Regions from separate parts of the Lysinibacillus sp. A4 genome, predicted to be linked through region 3. Evidence: riboswitches for the same ligand, from Rfam matches in the RefSeq annotation. Region 3 holds a riboswitch; each other region holds the start of a gene.

Region 1 (3,111 bases), on a different contig from region 3:
GTGAGCACCTTTGTTTTTATCAATTACAATTCAACATTGTCAATCTCAGCAATAGTCAGAATTCATATAGTCATTTTACAAGTATCAGCGAACGACATCTTCTCCCCTTTTCACAATGTCATAGACTGCTAGAAGTCATCTATCAGAACCGGTTAGCGGAGGATGAACACACGATTTTTGAACAGCATGTACACTTTCAAGAGCTGATGTTATTACTCTTACATCAAACCATACCCGAGCAGATGCAAAAGAATGATCGACAATCTGTTGAGCAGTCCATTAACCATTTACATAAACATTTTGAAAAAGAGTGGACGGTTGAGCAGCTAGCACAGCTAGCTGACGTACCAAGATGGAATTATACGCGCATTTTTAAAGATATTACGGGACAAATTCCTCTTCACTATTTAACTAAACTTCGTATTGAAAAAGCTAAGCAATTATTAATGACAACAAATGATCGAGTATTTGAAATTAGCCAGTCTGTCGGATTTAATAATGAGTATTATTTCAATCGTCGTTTTAAAGAACATATTGGCATCTCTCCAGGACAATATCGAAGAAATCAAAGCAGCCATATACGTGTATTTGCACCATTCTTAGAAGATTTCTTTGTTGCGCTTGGGATTACGCCAATTGCTCAATTCAGTCATTCAAAATGGGGGAAACAAGACTATTTAGGTCTACAGAAAGTGCCAGATATCGATGTACAAAATAGAGAAATGGATCGACTCTTTTACTATAAGCCAACTTTAATTATGTTAGATTCTGGTGTAGAGCGTTGGGAATCCTTTCAGCACTTAGATGAAGTAGCCCCCGTCTGCCATCTTTCACACCCTGGAGAGAATTGGCAATCTACTTTATTTAAAATTGCAGATCTAACAGGAAAAACCTCCTTGATGCAAGACGTAATCCTACAATATGAAGATAAAGTACAACAAGCAAAAGGAATTCTTAGCAAATCTGTTTATGGGCAAAGTGTAGCATTTCTCCGTATTTCAGCCATTGGCATTACTCTATACGCGGGTCCTGAATGTGGCTATACGGGCCCCATTTTATATCGTGACTTAGGTTTAATGCCACATTCACTAGTATGGAGTATTCCGCACAATCAACGTAAAGCACAACTGACATTTGCTCAATTGTTGCAATTAGATGCTGATCATTTATTTATTACCTTTGATAAACAACATTCCATTTATGAAAATGAGGAACGTGCTATTTTAAAAACTCCTACTTGGAAAAACCTAGCTGCCGTTAAAAGCAACTGTGTCTATGAAGTAGACTTTTTAACATGGATGAATTATGGCATTTTATCACATAGTAAAAAAATTGATGATGTCTTAAATGTACTTGGCTAAAAGGAAGCTTACTTTAGCTTCCTTTTTAAATGATTAGGACAAACATTGCACTGCTAATAACACCGAAAGCCGTTTTGCTACATAAGATAGGATATCAGTTATAGGATAGGAGGAATGACCTTGTATTACAATCCTTATCCGTATTTTGTGCATCCCTATCATTATCCAACATCGCCTATCGCTAATCATTTTGCCATTAGACCCTTTTCGCAACATCTAGCAATGCCGACCAATAATCCTTTTCCACCTGTCGATACACACAAATTAAAAGCTTCAGCATCACGGATAAAGGCAATGATGCAGCAAGCCCAATTACTTACGGATAAAATAGATAGCTCCCAACAATTCGCACATGATTTAATGAATGCTGCTCAACTTTCAAATAAAACAGAGGTTGAAAAATTAATCACATCAACAGGCATTAAGATGAAATTTGAAACAAACTATACACCAGACAGTTTTAGAATACGTCTTATTGATAATGATTGTTGTGGAGTCACCTTAAATTTGAATTGGTGAAAATTCCTAGTGAACTTGTAAACTATAAAAAACTATGCTAAAGTGTTTGTATTGTTATTTCTGAAAATTCTTATATTACTTTTCTTATCAAGAGAGACGGAGGGATTGGCCCGATGAAGTCTCAGCAACCAGCTAACAGTATGGTGCTAATTCCAATTGGCAAAATGATCAGCCTTGAAGATGAGAAGAAGAACTACCGTTGTTGCAGCAGGAGTCCTCTTCTATTAGGGGACTCCTTTTTATTTACAACTATTTTTACAGAAAGCAGGGAAATCGATGTCTAATGAACTTTTACAAGCATTGCAATTATTAAAATCGAAACAGTGGGTTGACTTAACACATACATTCGGCCCTAATTCACCACATTTTTTTATGTTTGAGGACGCTAAATTTGAAACGTTATTTTCTCATAAGGACGGTTTCTTCGCTCAACAATTCACGTTCCCTGGTCAATATGGCACACATATCGACCCACCCATTCATTTTGTGCGAGATACTCGCTACTTAGAAGAATTAGAACTAAAAGAGCTTGTTCTTCCCCTTGTTGTTATTGATAAATCACAAGAGGCTGCGAGCAACCATGATTTTTCATTAAGTGTTGAAGATATTCTTGATTTTGAGGACAAGCATGGAGAAATTGAAGCAGGAACTTTTGTAGCATTACGCACAGATTGGAGTAAGCGCTGGCCAGATAAAGAGGCTTTCAGTAATAAGGATGCAGATGGACATAACCATATCCCTGGCTGGGGTTTAGAAGCTTTACAGTTTTTACTAAAAGAACGCAAGGTAAGCGCAATTGGTCATGAAACTTTCGATACGGACTCTGCTGCTGATTTTCGTAAAAATGGCAAGCTAGATGGCGAATATTTTGTACTTGACCAAGACACCTATCAAATTGAGCTAATGACGAATTTGGACAAGCTACCTGCGAAAGGCGCTATCATCTTCAATATCGTACCTAAGCCAGAAAAAGCATCTGGCTTCCCTGTGCGCTCATTTGCTATTTTGCCATAACTTAAAAGTCGGTATAGCGTATACCGACTTTTATGTTTGTCCATTTCTTTTTTTGAATAGAAAGTAAACAATGAGCATCCCTACAATAAATAAAAGGATAAGATAGATACTATAATGAGTCAGATAGTATCCAACAAATCGCCATTTCTCTCCAAGCATCTTTCCTAATGATATAAATGTGAACGTCCAGATAAATGCCCCTGTATAGGCAAAAAGC
Region 2 (3,111 bases), on a different contig from region 3:
TAGAGAAATTAGAGGAAAAAGTACAGGAAGCTGAGCCTAAAGTGGTTATGCTGAAGGGCAAGGAATCCATTATCAACTATTGTCAGTCACTTCTAAAGAAGGCGAAGAAAAAAGTGATGCTGTCGATGTGGGAAGATATGTATGATGCCTTACGTGAAGATTTGCAAGAGGTGGCGCTGCATGTTCCTGTTCATGGCATTACGTTGTATGTAGGAGAGCATCTCGCCTCAATTGACCAGCATAGAGCCACACATTATACAAAAAAAGCATCTACACCGCATTGGTTTATCTTATCGATAGATGGTCAGGAAATGATTTATGGTCATTCTCCATCTACCCAAGAGACGGCCTTTATCACCAATGATCCGGTTCATATTTATTTGTTAGAGGATTATATATGGCATGATGTGCTCATCAATCGGTTAGTAAAACGTGATGACCAGGAGTTAGAAGACTGGATTGCTAAGGAACGTAAAGCTTTTTTCTTAGAATAGTCGTATAAGGAAGGGGAGTTACTTGAAAAAATTCGTGTTGCTAGGTTTAATAAGCCTACTAATGCTAGGAGCCTGTAATGCTACACCACCTACCGATCCACCAACGATTCATGAGCTAACGGTTGTCCCAGATAATGTCCAAAAAAATATCGTTTCTAATGACAGAATACAACTATTGCATGAAAAGGATGCTCCATATTACCTTGTTTATTATTCAAAAGGGAATGTATTGGCAAGTATTACAGCTGAGGGAAATAGGCTTATTATCCAGTTAGAAGAAGGCAGCGATCAAAGGAAAGAGGCTCAACCCTATGTTTTTAAAGTCACCGTCAAGAATCCTGAGCTGGATACCATTGATTTGCGAATTAACGGTCAGAGTACGCCAATTGATCGTATGACCATTATGTGATAAAAGAAACCGAAATCCCTTTAGAAATGAGATTTCGGTTTCTTTACGTGATGTCTAATAAAAGACTTTGTCTACGTTATATTTAGAGCGGAAAGTATTAATCGCATATGTTTCGTAAATTTCACGTTCCATTGGATCTTCTACTTCATAGACTTCAATTTTGAACACTTCATCACGATGGTTTTTCATCGGAGATACATTATCCTCGAAATGTTTTTTAATACGTTGACGAATTTTACGTGCTTTCCCAACAAACAATAGCTCATTCTTGTCATTATAGAATAAGAAAATGCCGCCTTTATCTCGTGTGATTTTATGGAAGTCAATAAAACCAAAGTAAGGTGTGATCGGCACATCACCTGGTTTTAAATCTTGTTCACGTTGACGGATTACTAGATCTGGTTTTGGAAATTCAATTTTAATCAAACTATTCACGTTCCTCTCTCTTACTAAAAGTATATGGTAACATAATTACGGCATGTTTACCATAAATTTTAAATGTAGAAACCCCACAGATAGCAAGCTTAGTGTACATCAAATGACCGAGAAACATGCGCGTGAATCACAAAATATTCTATGAATTATTGATATTCTAACTAGTTCGTGTTACAATTCAAGATAATTAAATAATCTTATCAAGAGAAGCTGAGGGATTTGGCCCGATGACGCTTCAGCAACCTCTAACAATTGTTAGAAAGGTGCTAATTCCAGCAAAGGATTTTTTCCTTTGAGAGATAAGAGTGGACGTGAAAAAAATCCTTCTCATTCTATCTCGTATGGAATGAGGAGGATTTTTTAATTTCGTTGCATCCTACGCAAGCAAGATTTGCTAAAAGAGAGTGATTATAGAGAGGGGAAAGCAAGATGCCAATTAATATTCCGAAAAATTTACCAGCTGGAGAACATTTACGTGAGGAAAAAATCTTCGTCATGGAAGAAGATCGTGCGAAAACACAGCAAATCCGTCCATTAAATATATTAATATTAAATTTAATGCCTGAAAAAGAAAAAACAGAGCTCCAATTATTACGTTTATTGGGGAATACACCATTACAAGTCAATATTACCTTTTTGAATACAGCCACACACGAGTCTAAAAATGTGAGTAAATCCCATTTGCAGCTTTTCTACACAACGTTCAATCAGATTCGACACCGACGCTATGATGGTATGATTATAACTGGTGCGCCAGTAGAAAAAATGGCTTTTGAAGAGGTCAACTATTGGCAGGAAATTTCAGAAATTATGGATTGGTCTAAAAAGAATGTGACATCCGTGCTACATATATGTTGGGGGGCACAGGCTGCATTGTATCATCATTATGGCATTGGGAAGGTTGAGCTTTCTGCTAAATGCTCAGGCGTCTATTCCCATGTGATTACAGATTTAACTGTAGATTTGGTACGTGGCTTTAGTGATTTATTTACTGCGCCCCATTCACGCTATACATCTGTTTCGATTGACGAGGTTCGCAATCATCCAGATCTACGATTATTATCCTATTCAGAGGATGCTGGGGTATTTATTGTACAATCAAAAGATAATAAAAATATTATGATTACGGGGCATCTAGAGTATGATGCGACAACGCTAGCCGATGAATATAGTCGCGATGTGGCGAAGGGCATAGATATCGCCGTTCCTGTAAACTACTTCCCGAATGACGATCCGACACAAGTGCCGATGAATACATGGCGTGCCCATACGCATCTATTATTCTCTAACTGGTTGAACTACTATGTTTACCAAGAAACACCATATGAATGGGATTTTGTAGATGAAATCGAATATCATATTTAATTAATAAAAAGTCTAATTTCTTTTCTAGCTTAGAAGAAATTAGACTTTTTGATTGTCATTTTCTGTTTCCTGCTGAGGTGTTTCGTTATTTTGAGCCTTGGATTTACGATTGCGAATAACTACTACAATCAGCAAAAGTATGGGTAATAAAATGGTGAAAATAAAGGAAAAAATTGGCCAAATTTCATTATTATAATTAGTAGAATGCACAATATCTGGATGAACAATTTGAGAAAGTCCAATGACAATTATACCCATCGGTATAATAAGCGGACGATGATCCTTAATCTTCAAAATTTGTGCGAGGCCAACAACGGTCGTATAGAAATACATAAATGTACGAATATATATAGACGTAATCCACATAAATGCCATAATGATTTCAATGCGCTGTAAAAAATTCCCTAT
Region 3 (3,111 bases):
ATATGCACCAATCTCAGGTACTGTAGTGGAAGTAAATGCAGATTTAGAAGATAGCCCAGAATTCGTTAATGAATCACCATATGAAAAAGCATGGATGATCGTTGTTGAGCCTGCTGACGCATCAGAAGTTGAGAAACTAATGACAGCAGAGCAATACGAAGAAATGATCGCTGAATAAGACAAGCTATAATCGAAAAACGTCGGAAACTACCGGCGTTTTTTGTTATATAATGACTTATAAGTGGGGATCTCTAAATGGAGGTGGCGTAATGTTCGAGGGAAAATGCTTGATAGTAGAAGGACGCTCAGATAAGCTACAAATTGAGCCTATTTTGAATGAGAATGTTACAATACTATGTACGAATGGTACAATTGGTGTGCATCAATTAGAAGAACTACTGGATCCCTATGAGGGCTGTGAGCTATTTACTTTTTTTGATGCAGATACTTCTGGCGATAAGCTACGTGCATTAATGGACAGACATTATCCAGAAGCTGAGCATCTGCGCACAATGCCAACATATAAGGAAGTAGAAACGACACCAAGAAAAGTGCTAGCGATGATTTTACTGCGAGCACATTTTTCAATCCATAATGAATATATTTTGTAAGGTTGCGTGAGTAAATGGAAGAATGGTCAACAGAGCAGTGGGAAGCGGCTAAACAGTCAGGAGAGAAAACTGCATTTTATTTATATACACCGATGTGTGGAACATGTGCAGTGGCATCTAAAATGATGTCCATTATTGAACAATTACTGCCACAGCTACAAATTGGTAAAGCAAATATCAACTTTTTGGAACACATTGCTTATGAGCATCAAATTGAAAGTGTTCCATGTCTACTCATCAGTGATGGCGGAAAAGTGACAGAAAAGATTTATGCTTTTCAATCCGTACCATTTTTATATGAATTGTTAAAAAAATCAATTGACTGAACTTTACTAGCGTGGTAAAGTATCAAATATATTACTAAAACATTAAATATATCGAACTCTTATGAAGAGTGGCGGAGGGAAGTGCCCTATGAAGCCCGGCAACCATCACAATGTGAAAAGGTGCCAAATCACCCAAAGATTTTTCTTTGAAAGATGAGAGAACGGTTTAACGTATTATACGTGACCCCTTCTACTTGTCTGTGAGTGAAGGGGTTTTCTATATGAGAAAAGGAGTATTCGCTATGATCCAGCTTCAAAATATTACAAAGAAATACAAAACAGCAAATGGCGAATTAACGGCAGTCAAAGACGTCAACCTTACTATTAATAAAGGTGAAATTTTTGGCATTATTGGCTATAGTGGTGCTGGTAAAAGTACCATGATTCGTTTATTAAACGGTTTAGAGAAACCGACAGCAGGAACAGTAACGGTGAACAATCAAGAATTTTCATCGATAAAAGGGCAAAAGCTTAGAGCGGCTAGACAAAAGGTAAGTATGATTTTCCAGCATTTCAATTTACTTTGGTCTAGAACAGTTGCCGAAAATATTGCATTCCCTTTAGAAATCGCAGGCTTCCCAAAGGCTCAACGTGAAGCACGTGTGAAGGAATTAATTGCCCTTGTAGGCTTAGAAGGGCGCGATAAGGCATATCCATCCCAGCTTTCTGGTGGACAAAAGCAGCGTGTAGGAATTGCACGCGCATTAGCGAATAATCCAGAGGTTTTACTATGTGATGAGGCGACATCGGCACTCGATCCTGAAACAACGGATGCTATTCTTGATTTACTCGTTGATATAAATGAACGCTTAGGCTTAACTATCGTCCTGATTACCCACGAAATGCATGTCATTCGCAAAATTTGTCATCGTGTAGCAGTGATGGAGGCAGGCGAAATTGTGGAACGTGGTGAGGTATTGCAAGTCTTCCAAGCCCCACAGGCGGCTATTACTAAGAAGTTTGTATCTCAAATTACAGACACTAAGGAAACACAGGATACGGTAGCACAAATTAAAACAAACTATCCAACTGGACAACTTGTCAAACTTATTTTTGTTGGTGAAAAAACAGAACAGCCAGTCATCTCACATCTTGTGAAACAATTTGATGTAGAAGTAAGTATTGTTCACGGAAATATTTCACAAACAAAAAATGGTGCATATGGTACATTGATTGTGCAAATTGATGGCTCTCAGAAAAACGTCACTGAAGCCCTTCGTTATTTAAATACAGTGGAAGTACAGACGGAGGTGATTGAAAATGCTAACTAATCTCTTTCCGAATGTAGACTGGGAAAATATGTGGCAAGCTACGTATGAAACTTTATACATGACAGCTATATCAACGGTTGTGACATTTATTCTTGGGTTAGTCATTGGTATTGTTCTATTTTTAACTAGTCCCAATCAGTTATGGGCAAATAAAATCGTTAACTTTTTAACGGGATCACTCGTTAATATTTTCCGTTCCATTCCATTTATCGTATTAATTATTTTATTAATTCCATTTACGAAGTTGTTACTAGGTACAATTCGTGGTGCCAATGCGGCGTTACCTGCTTTAATTATCGGTGCAGCACCGTTTTATGCTCGTATGGTATTAATTGCGTTACGTGAAATTGATAAAGGTGTCATTGAAGCGGCTCGTTCAATGGGAGCGAAAACTTCTACAATTATTTGGAAAGTATTGGTTCCTGAATCATTACCAGCTTTGATTTCTGGTATCACCGTAACGGCTGTTGCTCTTGTAGGTTATACAGCGATGGCAGGAATTATTGGTGCAGGTGGTCTTGGTAACTTAGCTTTCTTAGACGGCTTCCAGCGAAATCGCCAAGATGTGACATTAATGGCAACTATTTTGATCTTAGTAGTCGTATTTATTATTCAATGGATTGGTGATTTAATTACTGAGAAAATTGATAAACGCTAGCACGAAATTGAGGTTATTCCGGTTTTTACCGCTAACATATTTAAAACAAATAAAAGGGAGTGTCATAAATGAAAAAGTTATTAGCAGGATTATTTTTATCAATACTTGTACTAGCATTAGCAGCTTGCGGTACAGATAAAAAAGAAGATGAAAAATCAGCATCTGGCGATCAAACAGATAGTAAAGAAAACGTAACATTAAAAGTAGGTGCTTCTAATACACCACACGCAGTTATTTTAGACAAA
Region 4 (3,111 bases), on a different contig from region 3:
CGAACACTTCAGAAGAAATCGGTTGGTTGACTTTACCCCAGTCAATTTGATCTTTTGTGCTTTCTTCTTCTACCGTATATTTATCTTTAGGTGAACGACCAGTGTATTTGCCAGTTTCTGCACGAACTGCGCCATCTACTGTTAACATTGCTTCACCACGAGATGTAGCTTTTTCTGCTAATTGTGGTACTGAAAGTTGAACATTAATGTTACCGCCGTTTAATAATTCCTTCAGTTCGTTTGCAATTTCTACTGAATTCATCGATTAAATACCATCCTTTTTTATAGTATTCCCTTGATTTAGAGGGATTTTTTCTTAATTTCAAAAATAGTATAACACAATTGCTTAAATAATCTATACTAATTAAGAAATTATTTTAGAGTTTTTACCACTTTTCAATAAACTGACAAAAAATAATGTTTTTCGAGTAGAATACCATCAATCCTACTGTAATTAGGCACGAAAATTGAGCCACACATATGTTACCACAAGTAGCTAGGTATGTTGTAGGGATTAATTTGCTTCTATTTACATCATCATCCAAGTATGAAAAGTTTTTGTGTAATAAGTTCTTTCCTTTCTATACAGTAATACATAAGAAAATATTTGACAACGTTCGACCTTTTCAGTAACATGAGATTGAACGGATACTCTTATCCCGAGCTGGTGGAGGGTCAGGCCCTGTGAAACCCGGCAACCTGCATGAACTATTTCACGACATGCGTTGGTGCCAACCTGATGCAAGGGAACATCCCTTGAACGATAAGAGTGAAAGGTTACGCAGTCATTATTCCTTTCCTCATGTAAAGTAACGTGAGAAAAGGATTTTTTTATTGTTAAAAATCAATGTAAAGGTAAGTATATGTAGTTCTTTCCTTATTATAATGACGGATCTTTCGAAATCCTCGTGTTAAAAGCAGCAGTAACGGCTTGAGAGTTCAATCCTTAGGAGCGGACTTGACATGGGTAATGAGTACCGTATTCATACACAACTACTTATTGTAAGAGTATTTAGGAGGAAAACCAAATGACAAACCGTCGACTGTTTACATCAGAGAGTGTAACAGAAGGACATCCAGATAAGATTTGTGACCAAATCTCGGATGCCATTTTAGATGCTATTTTAGCAGAAGATCCAAATGCACGTGTAGCGTGTGAAACAACTGTAACAACAGGATTAGTATTAGTAGCAGGAGAAATTACTACTTCTACTTATGTGGATATTAAAGGTATTGTTCGTGACACTGTAGCTGAAATTGGCTATACACGAGGTAAATATGGCTTTGATGCAGAGAACTTAGCGGTGCTTGTGGCAATTGGCGAACAATCACCTGATATTGCCCAAGGTGTTGATCAGGCATTAGAGGCACGTGAAGGCTCTATGACAGATGCTGACATAGAAGCAATTGGTGCTGGTGACCAAGGCTTAATGTTTGGCTATGCATGTAATGAAACACCAGAGCTAATGCCATTACCAATTAGCTTGGCACACAAATTAGCACGCCGTTTAACAGAAGTACGTAAATCAGGGGAACTTGCCTATTTGCGTCCTGATGGTAAAACGCAAGTAACGATTGAATATGATGACAATAATGTACCGGTTCGCGTGGATACAATTGTTATTTCAACACAGCATGATGAAGAAGCAACACTTGAACAAATTCAAGCAGATTTAAAAGAATTTGTTATTGCACCAGTTGTACCGAGTGAATTATTAGATGCTAATACGAAATACTTCATCAATCCAACTGGCCGTTTTGTAATTGGTGGGCCAAAAGGTGATGCTGGATTAACAGGGCGTAAAATCATTGTTGATACATACGGTGGTTATGCACGTCACGGTGGTGGTGCCTTCTCAGGTAAGGATGCAACCAAGGTAGACCGTTCGGCGGCATATGCAGCACGTTATGTAGCGAAAAACATCGTAGCAGCTGGCTTAGCAGAGCGTGCTGAAGTGCAACTTGCCTATGCGATTGGCGTTGCTCAGCCTGTTTCCATTGCTGTCGATACATTTGGCACAGGTAGAGTGAAAGAAAGCGAAATCGTTGAATGGGTACGCGAGCTATTCGATCTACGCCCAGCAGGTATCATTAAAATGCTTGATCTTCGTCGTCCAATTTATAAACAAACTGCTGCGTATGGACATTTTGGTCGTACAGATTTAAATGTACCATGGGAGCAAATTGATAAAGCAGACGCGCTACGAGAAAAAGCACGTTTATAAACTATTGAACTAAAGTAATGAAGTCATTAGAAAATTATTCTGATGTATTAATAAGCAAAGGGGCAACATTGCTCCTTTTGTTTTTTTTACAAAAATACCTCGCTAGGATTCGTGAACATATTCGGTACACGAAAACGCGAGGGATTTTTTCGTTAGTATTGATTTTTTGTGTAGGTTATTTATTTCTGAAGTGATTTATAATATTGACCTTTTTCTGCGTATTCTCGTACGATGCGTTCCATATCCTCTTTATCTTCAGCATTTAATTCTCGGACAACTTTTGCTGGACGACCTAATGCTAAACTATTTGGAGGAATGACTTTACCAGGAGGTACTAGGCTTCCAGCTCCAATAAATGCACCTTCTCCAATCTCAGCTCCGTCTAAAATAATGGATCCCATACCAATTAAGGCATTTTTGCGAATTGTACAACTATGTAAAGTGACTTGGTGTCCAACTGTTACCTCATCTTCAATAATGAGCGGATATTTTGGGCTTTGGTGTAAACAGCAAAGATCCTGGATACTGACACGTTTACCAATAATCGTTGGGGAAACATCACCACGAATAACCGTATTAAACCAAATGGTTGTTTCGGCGCCAATTGTTACGTCGCCCGTAACAGTTGCGTAATCAGCAATGAAAACAGACGGATCGATCTTTGGCGTTTTATCTTTAAATGGATAAATCATGAAAATCGCCTCTTTTCTTTCTATAATGTAGTATTATCGTATCAAATACGCAACTTTATGGAAATATAAAATTAAAATGTGCTATTTATTTCGATATAATCAAAGTGTAATTATTTTTTAGGAGGACTATGTAATGTGGAAATGGGAAGCTGATGGACAAGCAAAAGCTGTGATTGCTATTCTTCATGGTGCTT

The links. Region 3 has a riboswitch for S-adenosylmethionine ahead of NY607_RS20285 (methionine ABC transporter ATP-binding protein). Riboswitches for the same ligand answer to the same signal wherever they lie in the genome.
Region 1: linked by a shared signal. The riboswitch ahead of NY607_RS16015 (cyclase family protein) and the one ahead of NY607_RS20285 (methionine ABC transporter ATP-binding protein) in region 3 are both predicted to bind S-adenosylmethionine.
Region 2: linked by a shared signal. The riboswitch ahead of metA (homoserine O-acetyltransferase MetA) and the one ahead of NY607_RS20285 (methionine ABC transporter ATP-binding protein) in region 3 are both predicted to bind S-adenosylmethionine.
Region 4: linked by a shared signal. The riboswitch ahead of metK (methionine adenosyltransferase) and the one ahead of NY607_RS20285 (methionine ABC transporter ATP-binding protein) in region 3 are both predicted to bind S-adenosylmethionine.

Annotation. Positions count from the first base shown of each region.
Region 1 covers NZ_JANWTB010000007.1:200,264-203,374, forward strand. The annotation lists gene NY607_RS16005 (helix-turn-helix domain-containing protein) at 1-1,361, shown strand, start outside; gene NY607_RS16010 (YuzC family spore coat inner layer protein) at 1,476-1,880, shown strand; SAM riboswitch class I at 1,962-2,067, shown strand; gene NY607_RS16015 (cyclase family protein) at 2,157-2,894, shown strand; gene NY607_RS16020 (DedA family protein) at 2,925-3,111, opposite strand, start outside.
Region 2 covers NZ_JANWTB010000004.1:65,558-68,668, reverse strand. The annotation lists gene NY607_RS08845 (TrmB family transcriptional regulator) at 1-494, shown strand, start outside; gene NY607_RS08840 (hypothetical protein) at 517-903, shown strand; gene NY607_RS08835 (nucleotide excision repair endonuclease) at 958-1,329, opposite strand; SAM riboswitch class I at 1,533-1,644, shown strand; gene metA (homoserine O-acetyltransferase MetA) at 1,768-2,703, shown strand; gene NY607_RS08825 (GerAB/ArcD/ProY family transporter) at 2,743-3,111, opposite strand, start outside.
Region 3 covers NZ_JANWTB010000012.1:69,264-72,374, reverse strand. The annotation lists gene gcvH (glycine cleavage system protein GcvH) at 1-178, shown strand, start outside; gene NY607_RS20295 (toprim domain-containing protein) at 270-611, shown strand; gene NY607_RS20290 (thioredoxin family protein) at 626-937, shown strand; SAM riboswitch class I at 994-1,097, shown strand; gene NY607_RS20285 (methionine ABC transporter ATP-binding protein) at 1,180-2,208, shown strand; gene NY607_RS20280 (methionine ABC transporter permease) at 2,198-2,866, shown strand; gene NY607_RS20275 (MetQ/NlpA family ABC transporter substrate-binding protein) at 2,935-3,111, shown strand, end outside.
Region 4 covers NZ_JANWTB010000003.1:578,276-581,386, reverse strand. The annotation lists gene pckA (phosphoenolpyruvate carboxykinase (ATP)) at 1-262, opposite strand, end outside; SAM riboswitch class I at 652-770, shown strand; gene metK (methionine adenosyltransferase) at 1,029-2,225, shown strand; gene NY607_RS08220 (gamma carbonic anhydrase) at 2,405-2,917, opposite strand; gene NY607_RS08215 (alpha/beta hydrolase) at 3,051-3,111, shown strand, end outside.